DNA from 2 places in the Micromonospora sp. NPDC047527 genome. Region 2 is predicted to be linked to the other one. Evidence: riboswitches for the same ligand, from Rfam matches in the RefSeq annotation. Region 2 holds a riboswitch; the other holds the start of a gene.
What was found. Region 2 has a riboswitch for thiamine pyrophosphate ahead of thiE (thiamine phosphate synthase). Riboswitches for the same ligand answer to the same signal wherever they lie in the genome.

Region 1: another riboswitch for thiamine pyrophosphate. It lies ahead of ABZ808_RS29750 (ECF transporter S component); the one in region 2 lies ahead of thiE (thiamine phosphate synthase).

Annotation. Positions count from the first base shown of each region.
Region 1 covers NZ_JBEYTK010000012.1:78,689-83,096, reverse strand. Annotated here, with positions in the region: gene ABZ808_RS29760 (AAC(3) family N-acetyltransferase) at 1-734, opposite strand, end outside; gene ABZ808_RS29755 (alpha/beta fold hydrolase) at 758-1,588, opposite strand; TPP riboswitch at 1,688-1,792, shown strand; gene ABZ808_RS29750 (ECF transporter S component) at 1,868-2,455, shown strand; gene ABZ808_RS29745 (ABC transporter ATP-binding protein) at 2,583-3,998, shown strand; gene ABZ808_RS29740 (energy-coupling factor transporter transmembrane component T) at 4,084-4,408, shown strand, end outside.
Region 2 covers NZ_JBEYTK010000004.1:39,010-43,417, reverse strand. Annotated here, with positions in the region: gene thiS (sulfur carrier protein ThiS) at 1-141, opposite strand, end outside; gene thiO (glycine oxidase ThiO) at 138-1,253, opposite strand; gene thiE (thiamine phosphate synthase) at 1,247-1,873, opposite strand; TPP riboswitch at 1,868-1,977, opposite strand; gene ABZ808_RS16925 (ThuA domain-containing protein) at 2,269-4,408, shown strand, end outside.

The DNA.
Region 1 (4,408 bases), on a different contig from region 2:
AACCTGGCGGTCCCGGCTCCCACCGCGCCGACGCGGACCACACCGGTGGCCTCCAGGTCACGGCCCAGCGCGCCGAAGTCGCTCTCGTCGAGTCGGACGTCCTGCCACCACACCCACTCGCGGCCACCGTCGGCCGTCCGCACCGCCGCACCCAGCCGCTCGCGGGCCGGGGCGGGGCGGCGGTACTCGGCCAGGTGCAGCGACGTGTTGACGCTGTGGTCCACTCCGAGCAGCAGGACGTCGGCGTCCAGGTCGTAGAGCCGGGCCAGCGGGGATTCCGCGCCGAGCATGTCGGCCAGGCTGTGCCCGGTGACCACCTGCTCGGCTGCCGGGCCGAGCGCGGCGAACGACACCTGGGGATGCGCGCTGCGCAGCGCCCCCGGCCAGCAGCGGACCGTCTCGGCGAACGTGCCCATGTATCGGCTCGGGGTGGCCGCCGGGTCGAAGCCCGGCATCTCGGCGCGGATCAACTGCCACCAGTCCACCGGCACCGGCGGGTTACGCCACTGCGCGGGGTCGCTGTTGTCGGGCGTGTGGGTCGGCACCACGATCGTGCCGTCCGGGCCGAGAGCGTCGCGCAGGGCGAGCACCACCGCGTGCGGCCCACCGCAGACGAAGCCCAACGGGCGCAGGCCCGCGTGCACCAGCACCGTCGACCCGGGGCGTACGCCCAGCAGACGCAACTGCGCGGCGACCGAGCGGCGGGTGCCCGGCCCGTCGGTGTACGTCGTCACGACGCTCCCTCGATCGGCACGGCTCAGGCCGTTCCGGCGACCCGGGCCAGGATCGCCTCGGCGAGCCGGCCGGGCGCGGCGTCCGGGATCCAGTGGGTCACCCCGGGCAGCGGTACGAAGCGGTAGTCGCCGCTGACATTGGGGGCGCAGGCCTCGGCGGCGGACCGACCGATGGCGATGTCCCGGTCACTCCACACGTACGTGGTCGGCACCGCGACCGGGCCGACGGCGGCCAGGTCGGCCCGGGACATGGCCCGGTACCAGTTGAGGGCGGCGGTGAGGGCGCCCGGCTCGCGCATGGGGCCGGCGTAACGGTCCACCTGGGACCCGTCGCCCACTCCGCCGAGCATCTTGCGCAGCGCCGTCGCGTTGAACGCCAGCAGCACCTTCTCGGCCTTGCCGGGCTTGCGGAACAGCGCGATGTACGACGAGCGGGCCTTCTGCTCGGTGTCGTTGGCGAGGGCGTGCGCCATGGCCGCCGGATGCGGCACGGACACTGCGGTGAGCGTACGGACCCGATCGGGGTGCCCGGCGGCCAGCGCCCAGGCCACGATCGCGCCCCAGTCGTGGCCGACCAGGTGGACGGCGTCCAGCCCGAGCGCGTCGAGCACGGCCACCGCGTCGGCGACCAGTTCGGGGATCCGGTACGCGGCGACCGCCTCCGGCCGGGCGCCCGGCGAGTAGCCGCGCTGGTCCAGCGCGTACGTGCGCAGTCCGGCCGTGTGCAGCGCCGGGACGACCTCGTCCCACTCGCCGCTGTGCTGCGGGAAGCCGTGCAGCAGCAGGACCGGAGCACCGTCGGTCGGGCCACCGGTGCGTACCTCGAATGTGAGACCTCGCGCGTCGACCTGCATGATCGTGAGCCTACCCAGCCGGCGTCCTGCCGGCCGGGGGCGGAGACCCTCCTGCTGGGCCGTAACACCTGGTCGGTGCTAGCGTCACCGAGACAACTTCACATCCGACAGGGGAGCGCACAGCGCTGAGAGTGCGGGCACGCCCGCAGACCCTCGAACCTGATCTGGGTAATGCCAGCGCAGGGAGTTCGGTCGACCTCCAGCCGCGCCGCCGTCCGGTGCCACCGGACGCGCGGCGTGCGTCTTCTCCTGGTTCGTTCCAATGAACTGGGAGCAAACATGGACAACACCACCAACCGATGGCGGACCATCGACATCGTGGTCGCCTCGGTGATCGCGGTCGCCTTCGGCGTCATCTTCTGGGCCTGGGGCCTGGTCTGGAGCGCCACCGAGGGCGCGTTCGCCTTCTTCCCACCGGCGCAGACGCTGATCTACGGCGTCTGGCTGATGCCGGCCGTGGTCGGCGGCCTGGTCATCCGCAAGCCCGGCGCGGCGCTCTACTGCGAGGCGGTTGCGGCGGTCGTCTCCGCGCTGCTGGGCAGCCAGTGGGCCGGCACGGTGATCCCTCAGGGGATCGTGCAGGGGCTCGGCGCCGAGTTGGCCTTCGCCGCCTTCCGCTACCGGTCGTACCGGCTGCCGACCTCGGCGCTGGCCGGCGCGCTGACCGGCCTCGGCGCGGCGCTGTTCGACTTCTTCGTCTGGAACGTCGAGACCGAACTCGTCAGCTACCGCATCCCGTACGCGCTGCTCACCATCGTCAGCGCCACGGTGATCGCCGGTGTCGGCGGCTGGCTGCTGACCCGGGCCCTGGCCAACACCGGCGTCCTGGACCGTTTCCCGGCAGGCCGGAACCGAGCCCTCGTCTGACCCCATCCGGCTGCGTTGATCAAGAGGTTTGCGTCAACGGGAGACGGTCATCTGACGCAAACCTCTTGATCAACAGCCTGGGCGAGGGGTGGGACGCCGGGTGGGTGGGGTGGGAGGGGTGGGGTTGGTGGGTGAGGTTCTGCTGCGGGGGTTCGGGTGGCGGCACGCCGGGCGGCGCGCCTGGGCTGTGCGCGGGGTTGATCTGCGGGTGGAGGCCGGGGAGCGGGTCCTGCTGCTCGGGCCGTCGGGGGCCGGCAAGAGCACCCTGCTCAGCGCCCTGGCCGGGCTGCTGCCGGAGGACTCCGGCGAGCAGGAGGGCACCGTCGAGATCGACGGGCTCGACCCGCGCAAGGACCGGGAACGCGTCGGCATCGTCTTCCAGGACCCGCAGACCCAGTTGGTGATGGCCCGCTGCGGCGACGACGTCGCGTTCGGGCTGGAGAACCGGGGTGTACCCGCCGACGAGATCTGGCCCCGGGTCGACGCGGCGCTGCGTCGCGTCGGATTCCCGTACTCCCGGGACCGCAACACCGCCGCACTCTCCGGCGGCGAGCAGCAACGCCTCGCCCTGGCCGGCGCCCTGGCCCTGCGCCCCGGCCTGCTGCTGCTCGACGAACCGACCGCCAACCTCGACCCGGCCGGCGCCGACCTGGTCCGACGGGCGGTGGCCGGCGCCCTGGACGCGGACACCACGCTGGTCCTGGTCGAACACCGGGTCACCGAGGCGCTGCCGCTGGTCGACCGGGTGGTCGTCCTGGAACCCGGCGGCGGGGTCCGCGCGGACGGGCCACCCGAGGCGGTCTTCGCCGCGCACGGCACCGCCCTCGCCGCCGAGGGCGTCTGGGTGCCGGGTCACCCCGTCACGCCCCGGCCAGCCACCGCTGCCGCCGGGGAGGTGCTGATCACCGCCGACCGGCTCGGCCTGCCGCCCCGGCTGAGCCCCACCGACCTGGCGGTACGCGCCGGCGAGGCACTCGCCGTACGCGGCCCGAACGGCGCCGGCAAGTCGACGCTGGCACTCCTGCTCGGCGGGCTGCTCAAGCCGGGCACCGGCCGGGTGACCGCGTCCGCCGACCTGGCCGGTTCGGACCAGCGCACTCCCCCGCACCGGTGGCGGGCCCCCGCGCTGGCCCGGCGGATCGGGTCGGTCTTCCAGGATCCGGAGCACCAGTTCGTCACCAGCACCGTCTTCGACGAGTTGGCGCTCGGCCCACGCCGCACCGGCCAACCCGACTCGACCGTCAAGGACACCGTGGCGGACCTGCTGGACAGGCTGCGGCTGACCCGGCTCGCCGCTGCCAACCCGTACACCCTCTCGGGTGGGGAGGCGCGGCGGCTGAGCGTGGCGACCGCCCTGGCCACCGCGCCACGCCTGTTGATCTGCGACGAACCCACCTTCGGCCAGGACCGACGCACCTGGCGGGAACTGGTCGACCTCTTCGCCGACCTGCGCGACGCCGGGCACGGCGTCGTCACGGTCACCCACGACGCGGATTTCGTCGCCGCGCTCGCCGACCGCACCGTCACCCTGGAGCGACCGTGACCGCCCGGGGCGCCAACCTCGTCGGCGGCGCTCACCGACCGCACCGCGATTCAGGAGCGACCGTGACCGCCCGGGGTTGCATCCGATGATCAGCATCGAGTCGGTCGCCGCACCCGGAGCGCCGCTGGCCCGGCGCAACCCGGTGGCGAAGGTGGCCGCCGCGCTGATCTTCTCGTTCACCCTGCTGGCCACCCTGGACCCGGTGGCCCCGGCCATCGCCATCGCGGTCGAACTCGCCGTCCTGCCGCTGTTCGGCGTCCGCTACCGGGTGCTGGCCCGACGAGCCCTGCCCCTGCTGCTCAGCGCCACCGGCATCCTGGTCACTCTGGTGCTCTTCGCCGCCGACCGGTCCGGCCGAGTCCTGCTGGACGTCGGGCCGGTGCTGGTGACCACAGGCGTCCTGCTCACCG
Region 2 (4,408 bases):
CGGCCAGCCGGCCCGGGGCACCACCTCGCCGTTGACCGCGACCGCCACCCCACGCTGCTCGGGCACGATGTCGCGGACCAGGTCCGCCACCGACGCGCCACCGGGCACGCTGCGTCCGGTCCCGTTCACCGTCAACTTCACAGGTCCCCCTCCAGGGTCGGTTCAGCCCCGTCCGTCCCGCCGAACCGGTCGGCCCGAAACGGCGCGAGCAGCGGGTCGGGCACGCCGGTGGTCACCAGGTCGGCGATCAGGTCGGCGGTGATCGGGGTGAGCACGATGCCGTGCCGGTGGTGCCCGACGGCGGCCAGCACGTTCGGCCGGCCGGGCAGCGGCCCGAGGATGGGCGCGTTGTCCGGGGTGCCGGGGCGCAGGCCGGCGACCGCCTCGACGAGGTCGTACTCGGCCAACTCGGGCAGCAGGTCGACTCCGGCGCGGAGCAACCGCTGCACGGCACCGGCGGTGACACTGGTGTCCGACCGCTCCTCGACCGTCGCGCCGAGCACAACCTCGCCGTCGGCGCGGGGCACCAGATAGACGGGCTCGCCGTCGGCGTACCCCCGGATCACGTGCCGGAAGCCCGGCGCGGCGCCACCGGGCGCACGCAGCCGGAGGATCTGCCCCTTGACCGGCCGCACGGGCAGGCCGGTGAGGGCGGCCGCGCCACAGCCGGCGGCGACCACAATGACCCGGGCGTCCACGTCGGCCAGGCGGTGAACCGCCTGCGGCACGACCACGGCACCGGCTCGCTGCGCGGCCGTGCGCAGCGCCGGCACCAGCATCCGGGGGTCGATCTGGTGGTCGGTGGGCGCGAGCGCGCCGCCGCGCACCCTCGGCGCGAGCGCCGGCTCGTGGTGGCGCAGCTCGGTGGGGCGCAGCGGGGTCACCGGCAGGCCCAACCCCTGCTGGTACGCCCACAGCCGGCGAGCCTCGGCCAGGTCGTCGCCGGTCAGCCCGACCATCAGGGTGCCCTCGGTCCGGTAGCCGAGTTCGGCGCCGGTCGTGTCGGTCAGCTCGGCGGCGAAAGCCGGCCAGCGGGCGGCGGACGCCACCAGCAGTTCGGTGAGCTGCCGCTCGCCGAAGTACGCCTCGGCGACCGGGGCGAGCATCCCGGCGGCCACGGCCGAGGCACCCGACCCGGGAGCCGGATCGTGCACCTCCACCCGCAGCCCTCGGGCAGCGCATCGCCAGGCGATCGCCAGCCCGATCGGCCCCGCCCCCACCACCGCCACGTCCACGGGGCGGGGGGTCAGCACGTCAACGCCCGGAGCAGCCCGGCGGTGGCCTCGGCCGGGTCGGCGGCGGTGGAGACGGCGCCCACCACCGCGACCCCGTACGCCCCGGCGGCCCGCAGTGCCGGCACCCGGGCGGCGGTCACGCCGCCGATCGCGATGACGGGCACGTCGACCGCCTCGGCGACAGCGCGTACGCCGGCAGGGCCGATCGGGTCCGGCAGGCCGGTCTTGGTGCTGGTGGCGTGGCACGGGCCGACGCCCAGATAGGTGGCTCCGGCGGTGACCGCCTCGACCGCCGTTGCCGGTACGCGGGCGGTGGCGCCCAGCATGCCGGTGGGGCCGAGCACCCGGCGGGCGGCGGCGACGGGCAGATCCTCGGCTCCGACGTGACCGCCGTTGGCGCCCACCGCGAGCGCCACGTGCAGACGGTCGTTGACCAGGCAGGTCGCCCCGTACGGCGCACAGAGCGCGAGCACCCGGCGGGCCAGGTCGTACGCCTCACGGTCGGTGGCGGAGTCCTCGACCCGGACCTGTACGACCAGGTCGGCGCGGGCCGCCGTGAGGGCGGCCCGGACCACGGTGAGGGGATCACGCCCGGGTCGGGTGTCGGTGATCAGATGCAGTCGCCCAAGGGACGGCACGGCAACTCTCCTCCCTGCGCCGGCATTATCCGGATCAGGTTCGACGGTCGGGGGCTGTCAGCCCCCCTCTCAGCCCGGTTCACCGGGCTCCCGTGGGTTACTTGCGTGTCACCGTACGACAGTTCGGTCGGCCTGCCAAGGGAGGGTCGCATGGGTCATACGGCGAAATCCGATGGGTGCTTCATCCCGGTCCTGTTCGGAATGTCGCCCGCCGTTGCAGAACCGTTACCCGCCGGCATCTTGCCCGACATAGAACCAACCGAATTAATTTGTTCAGCGATTCGACAAAATGCCGGCGCGGACACCCTGGCACGGTGTCCTCACCGGCTCCATCTGGGACGGTCTTCGGCGAGCCGGCCCCCGCGATCCCTGTCCACCGCGACAAAGGAGGCGGCGTGTCCCGAACTCGTCGTGCCCGCGTACCACTCACCGCTACCCTGATATCCCTGGCCCTGGCCTCGACAACGCTGTTCGGCCTGCCGGCGCAGGCGGCTCCGGCCGCCGCTCAGGTCCCCCCGCAGGCCGCCAACCCGGTCAGCCAGGTGGCCCCTCAGGCCGCCGCCGACCCCTTCTCCGTCCTGGTCTTCTCCAAGACCGCCGGTTTCCGGCACGACTCCATCCCCACCGGCGTCGCCGCCATCCAGCAGCTCGGCGTGACCAACGGGTTCACCGTGGACGCCTCCGAGGACGGCGCGGCGTTCAACGACGCCAACCTCGCCAAGTACAAGGCGGTGATCTGGCTCTCCACCACCGGTGACGTCCTCAACGCCGAGCAGCAGGCGGCGTTCGAGCGGTACGTGCAGGCCGGCGGCGGTTACGTCGGCATCCACGCCGCCTCGGACACCGAGTACAGCTGGGCGTGGTACGGCGACCTGGTCGGCGCGTACTTCGCCAACCACCCGGCCAACCAGCAGGCCACGGTGAAGGTGGAGGACCACGCCCACCCGTCCACGGCCGAGCTGCCGGACCGCTGGTCCCGGTTCGACGAGTGGTACAACTTCCAGACCAACCCACGGCCGGACGTGCACGTGCTGGCCAGCCTGGACGAGAAGAGCTACAACCCGGGCGCCGGCGCGATGGGCGCCGACCACCCGACGGCCTGGTGCCAGGACTTCGACGGCGGCCGTTCCTGGTACACCGGGGGCGGGCACACCCGGGAGTCGTTCGCCGAGCCCGAGTTCCTCAGCCACCTGCTGGGCGGCATCCAGACGGCGGCCGGCGTTGTCGACGCCGACTGCGGCGCCTCGAAGACCTCCAACTTCGAGAAGGTCACGCTGGACAGCAACACAAGCAACCCGATGGAGCTGGACATCGCCGCGGACGGGCGGGTCTTCTACATCGAGCGTGACGGTCGGGTGCAGATCATCAAGCCGGACACCGGCAACACCGTCACCGCCATCGACCTGGACGTCTTCACCGGCAACGAGGACGGCCTGATCGGCATCCGGCTCGACCCGGACTTCGCCACCAACAAGTGGGTGTACCTCTACTACGCCCCGAACGACGGCATCGCGCGCAACCTGCTGTCCCGGTTCACCGTGACCGGCGACACCATCGACGCGGCAAGCGAGAAGCAGGTGCTGCGGGTCGACACCCAGCGCAACACCTGCTGCCACGCGGGCGGCAGCATGACCTTCGACAGTGACGGCAACCTCTACCTGGCGACCGGTGACAACACCAACCCGTTCGAGTCGAGCGCGTACACGCCGATCGACGAGCGGTCGGGCCGCCAGGACTACGACGCGCAGCGCACCTCCGGCAACACCAACGACCTGCGCGGCAAGGTGATCCGGATCCACCCGGAGGACGACGGGACGTACACGGTCCCGGCGGGCAACCTCTTCGCTCCGGGCACCGAGAAGACCCGTCCCGAGATCTACGCGATGGGCTTCCGCAACCCGTTCCGGATCGGCACCGACCCGAAGACCAAGACGCTGTACGTGGCGGACTACGGGCCGGACGCCAACTCGGACAACCCGAACCGTGGCCCCCGGGGTCTGGTCGAGTGGAACGTCGTGACGCCCGGCAACTACGGCTGGCCGTACTGCACGGGCACGAACGAGGCGTACAACGACTACACGTTCCCGTCCGGCCCGAGCGGCGCGAAGTTCGACTGCGCGGCACCGGTGAACAACTCGCCCAACAACACCGGCCTGACCAACCTCCCGCCGGTCGTCCCGGCCACCGTCGACTACGGCTACGCCGGTGACGCGCGGTACCCGGAGATCGGCGGCGGCGGCGCTCCGATGGGCGGCCCGGTCTACCGGTACGACGCGGACCTCAACTCGGCGCGGAAGTGGCCGGCGTACTACGACGGCAAGGCTCTGCTCGGCGAGTGGAACCAGTCGAAGATGTACACCCTGCAGATGACCGCCGACGGCAAGTCGCTGGTGGACATCAACCAGTTGCTCACCGGGATGACCATGGTCCGGCCGATGGACTTCGAGTTCGGCCCGGACGGCGCGCTGTACCTGATCGAGTGGGGCAGCGGCTTCGGCGGCAACAACGACAACTCCGGCGTCTACCGGATCGACT